DNA from 4 places in the Buttiauxella sp. BIGb0552 genome. Region 1 is predicted to be linked to each of the others. Evidence: predicted binding sites of a transcription regulator. Region 1 holds the regulator's gene; each other region holds the start of a gene.
The links. Region 1 encodes PhoB, which activates phosphate uptake and scavenging genes when phosphate is short. Its sites were predicted from a motif close to CTGTCATAAAACTGNCNNAT; they were not measured.
Positions count from the first base shown of each region.

Region 2: a site for PhoB is predicted at 1,875-1,894, ahead of ugpB (sn-glycerol-3-phosphate ABC transporter substrate-binding protein UgpB). Genes of this name have one in related genera too.
Region 3: a site for PhoB is predicted at 1,697-1,716, ahead of EDF88_RS02940 (esterase-like activity of phytase family protein). Genes of this name have one in related genera too.
Region 4: a site for PhoB is predicted at 1,217-1,236, ahead of nudF (ADP-ribose diphosphatase). Genes of this name have one in related genera too.

Region 1 covers NZ_SODY01000002.1:842,729-845,878, forward strand. The annotation lists gene phoR (phosphate regulon sensor histidine kinase PhoR) at 73-1,380, opposite strand; gene phoB (phosphate response regulator transcription factor PhoB) at 1,403-2,092, opposite strand; gene sbcD (exonuclease subunit SbcD) at 2,304-3,150, shown strand, end outside.
Region 2 covers NZ_SODY01000005.1:228,652-231,801, forward strand. The annotation lists gene ugpA (sn-glycerol-3-phosphate ABC transporter permease UgpA) at 1-323, opposite strand, end outside; gene ugpB (sn-glycerol-3-phosphate ABC transporter substrate-binding protein UgpB) at 430-1,749, opposite strand; gene livF (high-affinity branched-chain amino acid ABC transporter ATP-binding protein LivF) at 1,952-2,665, opposite strand; gene livG (high-affinity branched-chain amino acid ABC transporter ATP-binding protein LivG) at 2,667-3,150, opposite strand, start outside.
Region 3 covers NZ_SODY01000001.1:637,107-640,256, forward strand. The annotation lists gene EDF88_RS02935 (LysR substrate-binding domain-containing protein) at 1-257, shown strand, start outside; gene EDF88_RS02940 (esterase-like activity of phytase family protein) at 292-1,650, opposite strand; gene EDF88_RS02945 (methyl-accepting chemotaxis protein) at 1,823-3,150, shown strand, end outside.
Region 4 covers NZ_SODY01000008.1:208,823-211,972, reverse strand. The annotation lists gene tolC (outer membrane channel protein TolC) at 1-1,101, opposite strand, end outside; gene nudF (ADP-ribose diphosphatase) at 1,309-1,941, shown strand; gene EDF88_RS21590 (DUF1249 family protein) at 1,944-2,366, shown strand; gene cpdA (3',5'-cyclic-AMP phosphodiesterase) at 2,392-3,150, shown strand, end outside.

The DNA.
Region 1 (3,150 bases):
TACATCTGAGCAAAAAAAACACAGACCAGAAGACTGGCCTGTGGAAAGTGTTTTTGACACAGCCAGAGCAAGCTACTCTGGCTGAACCACTTTTTCGTTAACGATAAGACGCTCAGGCAGTACAAAGGAAAAGGTCGTTCCTTTACCCGGCTGGCTTTCAATATGAAGACGCGCATCATGATGGCTCAAGGCATGTTTCACTATCGCAAGCCCCAGCCCGCTGCCACCGGTTTGCCGTGAACGCGCTTTATCCACGCGGTAGAAACGCTCGGTCAGGCGTGGAATGTGTTCGGCTGAAATGCCCGGTCCCGTGTCCGCAACGCTAAAGCACGCCCCACCCGCAGCCCGTTTCCAGCTCACGGTAATATGTGTGCCATCTGGCGTATGGTTTACGGCGTTATAAACGAGGTTTGAAATCGCACTGCGCAATTGTTCTTCATTACCAAACACTTTTAAAGCCGGATCAATATCAAACTGTAACGTCTGTCTTTGCTGGCTGAGAGTTTGCGCTTCGCGCTCCACCACACGCAACATCAGTGGCACATCAATCTTTTCATTGAGCACCATCGCGGGTGCAGCTTCAATTTTTGACAACGTGAGAAGCTGCTTAACCAGCCCTTCCATACGCGAGGTTTGTTCGCGCATCGTGCCCAACGCTTTCTCGCGCAGCGGGCCTTCAAGGGTTTGATCCTGCATCATCTCCAGATAACCTTGCAGCACCGTTAACGGTGTACGCAGTTCATGGCTGACGTTGGCAAAGAAGTTGCGACGCGCCCCTTCAAGCTGGTGCATCTGAGTCACATCACGCGCCACCAGCAGCCACTGTTCGTCGCTATAAGGCATTACGCGAAATTCCAGATGGCGGCCATTATTGAGTACCAGTGTCAGCGGGCGAGCAAAATCTTTCTGCGACAAATAGCGGGTAAATTCAGGGTAACGCAGCAAGTTAAGGATGTTCTGCCCGTTATCATCCGGCCAACGCAGTCCCAATAATTGTTGAGCAAGTCCATTACACCAAAAAATCGTCCCTTCTTCGGTGGTCAGTACGACCGCATCGGGCAATGATTCTGCACCGCTACGAAAGCGCTTAATCAAATTGCCTAATTCTTTTCGGCGCTTTTTATTACGCAGTTGCATCTGATGCAGGCCGTACAACAGCGGGTCCCAACTCCCCCGCCCCGGCGGAGGTGTCATGCTGCGATCAACCCACAACCACCACGACAGACGCAGCAGATTCCAGAAATGCCAAACCAGCAGCCCAGTGACTGCCAGTAATAAAAACCACGGTAAATGGCCAAAAATAAGGCCTAAAATGACGGCCGGTATACAACAGAGCACCAGCTCCAGTACCAGCCTTTTCCATGACAACCGTTCCAGCACGCGTCACTCTCCTGATAAGGAATTAAAAGCGGGTTGAGAACCGATAACCCGTACCGCGTACTGTTTGTACCATTCTGTCATGTCCACTATGTTCGAGCGCTTTGCGTAACCGACGAATATGTACGTCAACCGTTCGGTCTTCGACATAAACATTGGTGCCCCATACATGATTGAGCAATTGTTCACGGCTATACACCCGCTCCGGGTGTGTCATAAAGAAGTGCAGTAGCTTAAATTCTGTTGGCCCCATATCCAATGGGTTTTCCCCGGTCATCACGCGATGCGACGACGGGTCTAGAATCAGCCCCTGCATATCGATCACTTCTTCTACCGCCATCGGAGAGATACGGCGCATCACAGCTTTAATACGCGCCACCAACTCTTTCGGAGAAAACGGCTTAGTAATATAGTCATCGGCCCCGACTTCGAGACCTCGCACACGGTCTTCCTCTTCCCCACGCGCAGTCAGCATCATCACCGGTATATCACGCGTCATAGCTTCACGTTTCAGGTGCTTAATAAACTGAATACCGGAGCCGCCTGGCAGCATCCAGTCCAGCAGAATCAGATCGGGGAAAGGTTCGATAAGCAAGTTCACTGCACTGTCATAATCTTCCGCTTCAACTGGCTGAAAACCGTTTTGCTCAAGCACAAAACTGACCATCTCGCGGATTGGAGCTTCATCTTCTACGACCAGAATGCGTTTCGCCATGATTTGTCTTGTCCAGGGAATAATTATTGTTGTTTCAATGCGGTGCCATTATGCGTCAGATTTATGACAGATTTATGAAAAAAATGACTGTTCAGCAACCCATCAATTTCATTTATGACACAGAGACATATGCCGTTTTCGCCTTGCCCCTGCATCTTCAAGGGCGACGTGTATATAATCGGGACTTCATTTTTAAGCCACCGGACAGGTCATGCGCATAATTCACACATCAGACTGGCATCTTGGTCAAAATTTTTATACCAAAAGTCGCGGTCCTGAGCACCAGGCTTTTCTTGAATGGCTGCTCAAAGCTGCCGTTGAAAATGATGTGGATGCCATAATCGTTGCGGGTGATATTTTTGATACCGGCTCACCGCCAAGCTATGCGCGAGAACTGTATAACCGCTTTGTGGTGCAACTCCAGGCGACGGGATGCTCGCTCGTGGTGCTGGCAGGAAACCATGATTCAGTGGCGACGCTCAACGAATCCCGCGAGCTTATGGCCTGCCTGAATACATATGTGATTGCCAGTGCCCGCCATGATGCAAGCCAGCAAGCTATCCGGCTCAATACCAAAAGCGGCCAGGCGGGTGCGATTCTGTGCCCAATCCCGTTTTTGCGCCCACGCGATATTCAAAGCAGCCAGGCGGGGCTGTCCGGCCATGAAAAACAGCGTTCTTTAATGGAAGCCATTAGCGAACATTATCAGCAGTGTTATCGCGCAGCCTGCGATTTGCGCGCTGACGCGAAGCTGCCGATTATCGCCACCGGGCATTTAACGACCGTCGGCGTGACAAAAAGCGATGCAGTGCGTGACATCTATATTGGCACGCTTGATGCCTTCCCGGCGCAGCATTTCCCGAATGCCGATTACATAGCGCTTGGCCATATTCATCGTGCGCAATTAATTGGCGGCACCGAACATATCCGTTACAGCGGTTCACCTATTCCGCTAAGTTTTGACGAAACCGGCAAGACCAAGAGCGTTTATCTGGTTGAGTTTGCCGAGGGTAAACTTCATGAGGTCACCCCACTGACTGTTCCAGTTAGCCAGCCGT
Region 2 (3,150 bases), on a different contig from region 1:
TGGTAAATACGACTGCCACGAATCACGTAATCCGTCAGGGCGGCGAAAAACAGTGATACCAGCAGGCCGCTACCCGCTACTAATCCACTGAAAATTAAGGTGGTGTAGAAAGAGTCGAGATAGTAGCTGTCGTGGAAAAGCTGTTTGAAGTTATCCAGCCCGACAAAAGTACTCGAAAGCCCAAAGGGATCGACATTCTGGAGTGAATACCACAGCGCTTCGCCCGCAGGCCAGATGAAAAAGATAATGGTGATAACCAGTTGCGGCAGGACAAGGGCATACGGAAGCCAGCTGGAACGAAACACCGGACGAGATGATGACATAGTGTTGCTCTTATAGAGATTAATGGTGGATGTCGCATGCGCTAATCCACCCTACAACGGCTTTCGTGGGTCGGATAAGCGAAGCGCCATCCGACACCAACAAAACTTAAGACTTCGTCGACTGCTCGAAACGGCGCAGCAGCTGATTTCCACGTTCAACCGCGCTATCTAACGCCTGTTGAGGGGTTTTCTTGCCGGTCCATACCGATTCCAGTTCTTCATCTACGATGGTACGAATCTGTGGCATGTTGCCCAGACGCAGACCTTTGGTGAATGGCAATGGCGGCTTGTTCATCATCTGGCGCGTAGCGATATCTGCACCTGGATTTTTCTCGTAGAAGCCTTGTTCGCGCGTCAGGTCATAAGCCGCTTTGGTAATTGGCAGATAACCTGTTTTCTGGTGCCACTCAGCGGCGATTTCTGGCTGAGCAAGGAACTGCATAAACTCGGCAACGCCTTTGTATGTTGCGGCGTCTTTACCCTGCATAACCCACAGACTTGCCCCACCGATAATGGCGTTTTGTGGTGCGTTCGGAATGGTTGAGTCGTAAGGCATCATGCCCACGCCGTAGTTGAATTTGGCGTAATGGCGGATATCAGCAAGCGAACCGGAAGAGGCGGTTGTGATGGCGCAATCACCGTTGTAGAACTTCTCGGTGGACTCATCTTTACGGCCAAAGTAGCTAAAATCACCTTTCTTATTCAGCGCTTCCAGCAGAGCGATGTGTTTCACCTGCTCTGGTTTATTGAATTCCAGCACGGCGTCAGTACCATCAAAACCGTTGTTTTTGGTCGCAACCGGCAAGCCGTTCCATGCGCTGAAGTTTTCAATTTGAATCCAGCCCTGCCAGCCGCTGGCGTAACCACATTTCATACCTGCCGCTTTCAGCTTCGCGGTGTATTCAGCCAAGTCCTGCCAGGTTTTTGGCGGCTGGTCCGGGTTGAGGCCAGCTTTCTTAAAGGCATCTTTGTTGTAATACAGCACTGGCGTGGAGCTGTTGAAAGGCTGGGAAAGCAGATGCCCGGTTTTCGCGTCGGTGTAGTAACCGGAAACCGTCGGCACAAATTGGGATTCGTCGAACTTAATGCCCGCATCGTTAAACACTTCATACACAGGCTTGATAGCTTTCGAGGCCATCATGGTCGCCGTGCCTACTTCGTAAACCTGCAAAATAGCTGGCGCATTACCCGAGCGGAAAGCCGCAATCCCTGCCGCCAGGTTTTGTTCGTAGTTACCTTTATAAACCGGAACAATTTTGTAGTCTGGATGCGTCTGGTTAAAGCGTTGAGCCAGTGAATCAACTTCTTTGCCCAGTTCGCCTTCCATTGAATGCCAGAACGGAATGGAGGTGGCGGCGATAGCGCTGCTGCTAAATACGCATCCTAGCGCAAGGCAAATTGCGGTGTGTCGTAACGATGCAGTCATGTCTTATCTCTCGAATTATTTTGAGTTGAATAAGTTGCGCGAAAATACGCGTTTTTGTTCGCATCAAAACATGACATGCGCGAATGACAGAAAAATAACCGTGAGGTGACAGGATCGTTACGATGAAGTGAAGGAATTATGACTGGAGGCAAAATGTCATAAAAAAAGGAGCCAAAAGGCTCCTTAGGTTTGAAGCGATAAACTAGCCGCCGAGGTAGGCGCTACGTACCGCTTCGTTAGCCAGAAGCGCATCACCGGTGTCTTCCAGCACCACGTGGCCGTTTTCCAGCACGTAGCCGCGATCAGCGAGTTTCAACGCCTGGTTGGCGTTCTGCTCGACCAGGAAGATGGTCATGCCTTCGCTGCGCAGTTGTTCGATAGTGTCGAAAATCTGCTGGATGATAATTGGCGCAAGACCGAGCGATGGTTCATCTAACAGCAACAGACGCGGCTGGCTCATCAATGCACGGCCAATCGCCAGCATTTGCTGCTCACCACCGGACATAGTGCCCGCACGCTGAATACGGCGCTCCAGCAGGCGCGGGAACAGTTCGTAAACACGTTGGATGCGTTCATGATACTGGTCGCGTTCCGCAAAGAAGCCGCCCATCGCCAGGTTTTCCTCTACAGTCATGCGAGAAAACACGCGGCGGCCTTCAGGCACAATCGCCACGGCTTCACGCATGATGCGCGCGGTATGCCAGTCGGTAATGTCTTTACCATCAAAGGTAATCTTGCCGCTTGAAGCGCGCGGGTCACCACACAGTGTTCCCAACAGAGTGGTTTTACCGGCACCGTTCGCGCCAATCAGAGTGACGATTTCGCCCTGTTTGATGTGCAGACTGACCTCATGAAGCGCCTGGATTTTTCCGTAGTGGGCGCTCACATGGTCAAATGACAACATGATATTTTCCATATTAAGCCTCACCCAAATATGCACGGATTACGTCAGGGTTATTACGGATTTGCTCCGGCGTGCCGTTCGCAAGCGGCGTCCCCTGGTTTACCACGTAAATCCTGTCAGAAATGCCCATCACCAGTTTCATATCGTGCTCGATTAACAGCACGGTGGTGTTGTGATGGTTGCGTAACTCCATGATTAATTCATCGAGCTCATGCGTTTCTTTCGGGTTAAGGCCAGCCGCTGGTTCATCAAGCATCAGAATTTCTGGCTGAGTCACCATGCAACGTGCAATCTCAAGGCGGCGTTGATCGCCATACGCCAGGTTGCTCGCCTGGCGGTTAGCCTGCTCAAGTAGGCCAATACGATCAAGCCATGTTGCAGCACGGTCCAGCGCTTCGCTTTGTGAGCGGCGAAAAGCAGGCGTTTTCAAAAGACCTGAGAACACTCCCGTTTTCAGCTGCATATGCTGAGCAACCAGCAAATTTTCAATCACGGTC
Region 3 (3,150 bases), on a different contig from region 1:
CCCATGCCACTATAGAGACTGTTTCATTTTTCAATATATTATGGCTTTTAAAAAAGACTGACTTATTAGGTATTCTGCCGCATTCCATCGTTACGGATATTACTTATAGTAATGATCTTGTGCGCTTGCCGTCATTTGAACCGCTGGTTCTTGAGCAGATAGGTATTTCCAGGTTGATGGGAAGTGAACTCTCACCTGCTGCAACGGCGTTGGTGGAGTCCATTCGAAATGTAATGGCAAGTTCATCGGCAGAATAAGTAAAGGGCAACGTAGTCGTTGCCCCTATAAAAACTACTTTAACGCTTCCGGCAGCTTAATAACCCAAAGCTCATTTTGTGACTCGGGTTTTTCCAGCGGTTTTAAGGATATTTTTGTCGCGACTTCTTTTCCTTCGCGAGTTAAATGCCCTTTTCCATCCACTTCATAGTCATCTGCTTTCTTAGCGTCAGCGTCCGGGTTTTCCAGCACCGCTTGCAGGCCAAAATCATTATCGTTAATCACCGCAATGGTTTGATTATCAATTAACGTCATCCCTTCGGCTTTTTCCTGCTGCCAGCCGAGTTTACGCAGATCGACAATTTCTTTTTTCTCCGCCAGCTTAATACCACGCGCTTTCAGTTGCGCCGCATCGTCAAACTCGGGTGCTTTTTCTTTATCAAACGAACTCAGATCGCTGGCCTGGCTGAGATCAACCACATAAACCAGGTTGCGCATGACTTTGTTTTTGTCGCCGCCCTGCTCAATCAGCAGCAGGCGGTTGTTATCCAGTGCAACGATGTCACCAATTTTAGCGTCTTTGGCTTTCTTATAGACATTTACGTCAATCGGGTAACCGTACATTTCCGTTTTGCCGGTTTCTGGGTTAAAGCTCACCAGACGGGTAAACTGCGCGCTGTTTTTGCTTTTCCCGTCGATATCCAACGTACTTTGTACGGCGGCAATAATGCGCCCGTCCGGCATACGTGTAATCCCTTCAAAACCACGGTTGGCCTGACGCCATTTAATAATATTTGGCAAGCCACCCGCCACACCCTGCTCGCCTTGCTCTGCTTGCGGGCCATATTTTTTGAGGATTTTGCCATTAGCGTCGATATTGATGATGAACGGGCCATATTCGTCACACAACCAGTAACCGCCCTTGCCGTCCGGGGTGATCCCCTCGGTATCCAGACCACGTTTGTCACTCGATAACTGCTGCAAGGTATCACTCAAAGCGATCTCATTGGTTGCACCAATCAAGCCTTCCGGCAGCGGTAAACCGCTGATAGGGCCATTCTCATCATGTAACGCGTGTGCATCGGTAGCCTGGGCTTTGCCATCAGCAACGCGGATGGTCATCAGTAATGGGGTAAATTTCGGGTTGGCAAAAATCTTCGAGTCTTTTTTACCGGCTTTCGGGGAATCGGCATTCGGACCGCGATCCGTCACCGTAGCAAACACCAGCGCATCACCATCTTTACGAATAAATTGCAGCCCTGAACCCACGCCAACCGGTAAACCATCCGGGAAGTTGTTGGCGTAAGCCCCTTTATATTCAACATGGTCACTTTGCGGGAATGTGACAACGTAACGATCAACCTGCGGCTCTGCTGCCTGACTTGCCAGAGGAAATAAAGAGGTCAATAACAGCGCAAAAGGTTTTAATTTCATGATGTTCGCATCCTTGGGTTTGGTCACCTGTTTTGTTCAACAATGTATAAAGCAGCTATATGACACAAATATGACTTTACGCAGATGCTCTAAATTTCTGCCTTGTCGTGCGGATAACCCACAAGCACTGGCTGAAACGAGTCAGGTCTATTTCTAACGATAAGGGTATTTCATGTCCGTAAGGCGTTTTTCTATTTTAGTTTTCAGCACATTGCTGCTTATTTTCTTAGCCAGCACAGCCTCCAACATCTGGTCACTCACCCGTAGCAACCACTCTCTGGATAATGTAAATCGCGAAATCCGTGTGGTGTTATCGGTAATCGACCCGATCAACCACAGCCGCACCATGCGCGTTCGTGCAATGGAAGCGTTAGAAGAGCGTGAGCAAGGGTTAAACGATCAGGGGCAACAGGCACTCAACGGCGCACAATCGGTACTTGAGAAGGCAAACGCCGCATTTCAGGCTTATCTTGAGGAACCCAAACAGCCTGGTGAACAGGTGTTGACTGATTCCTATCAAAGCGCGTTTGTGAATTATCGTGAGCAAGGCTTACAGCCCCTGCTGGATGCTGTCCGCGCCAACGACATTCCGCGTGCTCGTGCGCTGGTGACATCCACCCTGCCACAGCTGGATAAGCAATTTGAAGTCGCACTGGATAAATTACTGGCATTCCGCCAACAGTATGCGCAGCAGCTCAACAAAGATGCTCAATCTGGTTTCAAACAGAGTCTGGTGAGTATCGCAATTTTTGCACTGATCTTCGCCGTTATCCTCGGTGCCGTGTTCTGGCTGCTGAAAAAACGGGTACTCAACGAACTGGATAAAGCCAAAGAGCATTGCACTGAAATCGCCAGCGGTATGTTGCATACGCCGATTGTGGCCAGTGCCAATGACGAGATTGGTGCAATGATGCGCGAGCTTGAGCAAATGCGTGTATCACTGGCAAGCATTATTGGCCAGGTGCGTGAGTCCAGCCAAACCGTGGCATACGCCTCTGAAGAAATTGCCGCCGGTAACACCGATCTTTCTGCACGTACCGAAGAACAAGCGTCATCGCTGGGTGAAACAGCGGCCAGCATGGAACAGTTAACCGTGACGGTGAAATCTACTTCCGACAATTCTCACCAGGCAAATAAGCTGGCAAATGGCATGTTGATAGCTGCCAATGACGGCAATGAGATTGTTAGCGAGGTGATTGATTCAATGCGTAATATTGAGTCCAGTTCCAGCAAGATTGACAACATTATCAGCATTATCGAAGACATAGCTTTCCAGACCAATATTCTGGCGCTGAACGCCGCGGTTGAAGCCGCACGCGCAGGCGAGCAAGGCCGTGGGTTTGCAGTTGTAGCAACAGAGGTACGTAACCTGGCGCAGCGTTCATCGGTGGCAGCAAAAGAGATCAAAGAGCTTATTGAGCTTTCTGGCGAGCAGGTCAATATCGGTAGCAATCTGGTGAACCGTGCGGGCGAAAGCATGCAGCGCATTTCCAACGCAAT
Region 4 (3,150 bases), on a different contig from region 1:
TTGTTTGTAAGCGTTGATAGTGCTGATAGATGCGTTCACGTTGTTAAACGAAGAACGAACTGTTTGCACGACGCTACGGTGCGCGCTTTCCAGTTGCTCACTTGCGCCAACAAAGTTGTATTGCGCTTGTTTCACCTGAGAAGTCACAGAACCGCCGCTATATAGTGGCAGAGAGAAGTTCAGGCCGATTTTATTCTGGCCAGCATCATTGTCACTGTACTGCGCGCTATTGGTTTTGGAACCGCTGTAGGTCGTATTGGCAACACCAGTAGAAGCGGTTAAACCGACGGTTGGCATATGGCCGGTTTCTGCGTAGCGGATTTGCTCGCGAGCCAAGTCTTGAGACAGACGCGCTTGCAGCAATGCCAGGTTACGTTTTTCCGCTTCTTTCAGCAGATTATTCACCGCATCAGGTTTATTAGTTTTGAAGCCATCAACATTGAGCGAAGCCAGAGACGGATAGTAATTACCGGTTACCTGGCGCAGCGTTTCTACTGAGTTATCCAGGTTGTTGCGTGCAGTCACTTCGTCCGCTAATACGCTATCGTATTGCGCACGGGCGTTCTGTACGTCGGTAATGGCAACCAGGCCTACGTTAAAGCGCTGAGTAGTTTGGTCTAACTGGCGATAAATAGCCTGTTTCTGCGCTTCGGTGAAGGACAGTGCATCAATGGCACTCAGCACATTAAAATAGGCAGTCGCAGTATTGAGAATCAGCGTTTGTTGATCGGTCTGATAAGTGACGTCTTGAATACCGGCTGATTTTTCTTGCAGGGTCAGAGCACGCCATTTCGACATATCAAAAATGGTTTGCGTCAATTGCAAAGAGCCACTTGTTTGGCTGGAGTCGATACCATTCGAATCATTGAAGCCATTGGTGTATTCATAATCAGCACCAAGGCCGAGCTGTGGCAGTAATGGGCTGCGTGCTTCGTTGATTTTTTCGAATGCGGCATCACGGTCAGCAGCGGATTTACGCAAGTCCGGGTTGCTTAAACGTGCCTGCTGATAAACCTGCATCAGGTTTTCTGCCTGGCTCATGGCACTGAAACCCGTTAGGCTCAGACCGATAAGAATTGGGAGCAGTTTCTTCATTTGCATTCCTTGTTGTGAAGCAGAAATTGTTTGTTAGCGCTGACAAGAGCCGAAAATGATCGCCGATTCTAGCAGAGTCTGCCAGCTGGGAAGCTTGGCGTAATGTGCCATCTGCCCTTAATTTTCATCAATCTACCACATAGGAAATGAAACGGCAGTCATACCAACTTGAATTCGCACATTTCATGACCATAAAAATATCAGGAAACCAATATGACTAAGCAAAAAGATCAACTTGTCACGTTAGGTAAAAACGATGTTGAAATTATTGCACGGGAAACGCTTTATAGCGGTTTTTTTTCGCTAGATCTTTATCGCTTCCGCCATCGCCTGTTTAATGGCGAAATGAGTGGTGAGGTTCGGCGTGAAATTTTAGAACGCGGGCACGCTGCAGTACTGCTACCCTATGACCCTGTGCGAGACGAAGTTGTATTGATAGAGCAGATTCGGATTGCTGCCTATGACACCAGCGAAAGCCCGTGGTTGCTCGAACTGGTTGCAGGAATGATTGAAGAAGGTGAAAGCGTCGAAGACGTTGCACGCCGTGAAGCCGTCGAAGAAGCAGGTTTGGTTGTGGGTCGAACTAAACCGGTTATCAACTACCTGGCAAGTCCGGGTGGGACCAGCGAGCGTTTATCTATCCTTGTGGGAGAAGTTGATGCTTCGAACGCGCAGGGTATACATGGTCTGGCAGATGAAAACGAAGATATTCGTGTTCATGTCGTGAGCCGGGAACAGGCTTATCAGTTAGTAGAAGAAGGGAAAATCGACAACGCAGCTTCAGTCATCGCACTGCTTTGGCTGCAATTGCATCATGAGAAATTAAGAGCCGAGTGGAACAATTAAACATGAAGCGCTACACACCTGACTTCCCGGAAATGATGCGCCTGTGCGAAACCAATTTCGCGCAACTACGACGTCTGCTTCCTCGTAATGATGAGGTAGGTGAAAAAGTCACTTATCAGGTCAGTAGCGCCCAATATCGACTCATTATTCTTGAGTCGACACGTTATACAACTCTTGTGCAGATCGAACAAACGGCCCCAGCGGTTAGCTACTGGAGCCTACCATCGATGTCGGTGAGGCTATATCATGACGCGATGGTCGCGGAAGTGTGTTCAAGTCAGCAGATCTTTCGCTTCAAAGCGCGTTATGATTATCCTAATAAAAAGTTGCATCAACGCGACGAAAAGCATCAAATTAACCAGTTTCTAGCCGATTGGCTGCGTTATTGTTTGGCGCATGGAGCGATGGCGGTTCCGGTTTGTTAGTGAGGGTGAAACCTAAGGACACCATTTGGAAAGCCTGTTAAATCTTCCTGTGGCCGGTGGGGGCCAGATCAGGATCTTGCAAATTACAGATACCCACCTGTTCTCTGGAAAGAACGAAACGCTGCTTGGTATCAATACCTGGATGAGTTATCAGGCTGTTATTGACGCCATCCTCGCTGAGCAGCGTCATTATGACCTTATCGTTGCAACTGGGGATTTGGCCCAGGATCACAGTGCGCAAGCCTACCAACACTTTGTTGAAGGCATCGCGGAGATTCCTGCGCCCTGCGTTTGGCTCCCAGGTAATCACGATTTCCAACCGGCGATGTTCAGCTCGTTGCTGGAAGCAGGAATTTCCCCGGCTAAACAAGTTTTCTTAGGTGATAGCTGGCAAATTTTGTTGCTGGACAGCCAGGTGTTTGGTGTTCCACATGGTGAATTGAGTGACTATCAGCTCGACTGGCTGGAGCGCAAGCTCTCCGGTGCGCCTGAACGCCATACTCTATTGCTGTTACATCATCACCCAGTCCCTGCGGGCTGTAGTTGGCTGGACCAACATAGCCTGCGCAATGCCGCTGAGCTTGATAACGTACTGCAAAAATTCCCAAAAGTGAAAACTCTGGTGTGTGGGCATATTCATCAGGAGTTAGATCTCGACTGGAATGGTCGGCGCATGCTGGCAACACCTTCGACTTGCGTGCAATTCAAACCTCACTGCTCCAACTTCACACTCGATACCATCGAGCCGGGTTGGCGTTGGTTGGAACTTCATCCAAACGGTGAG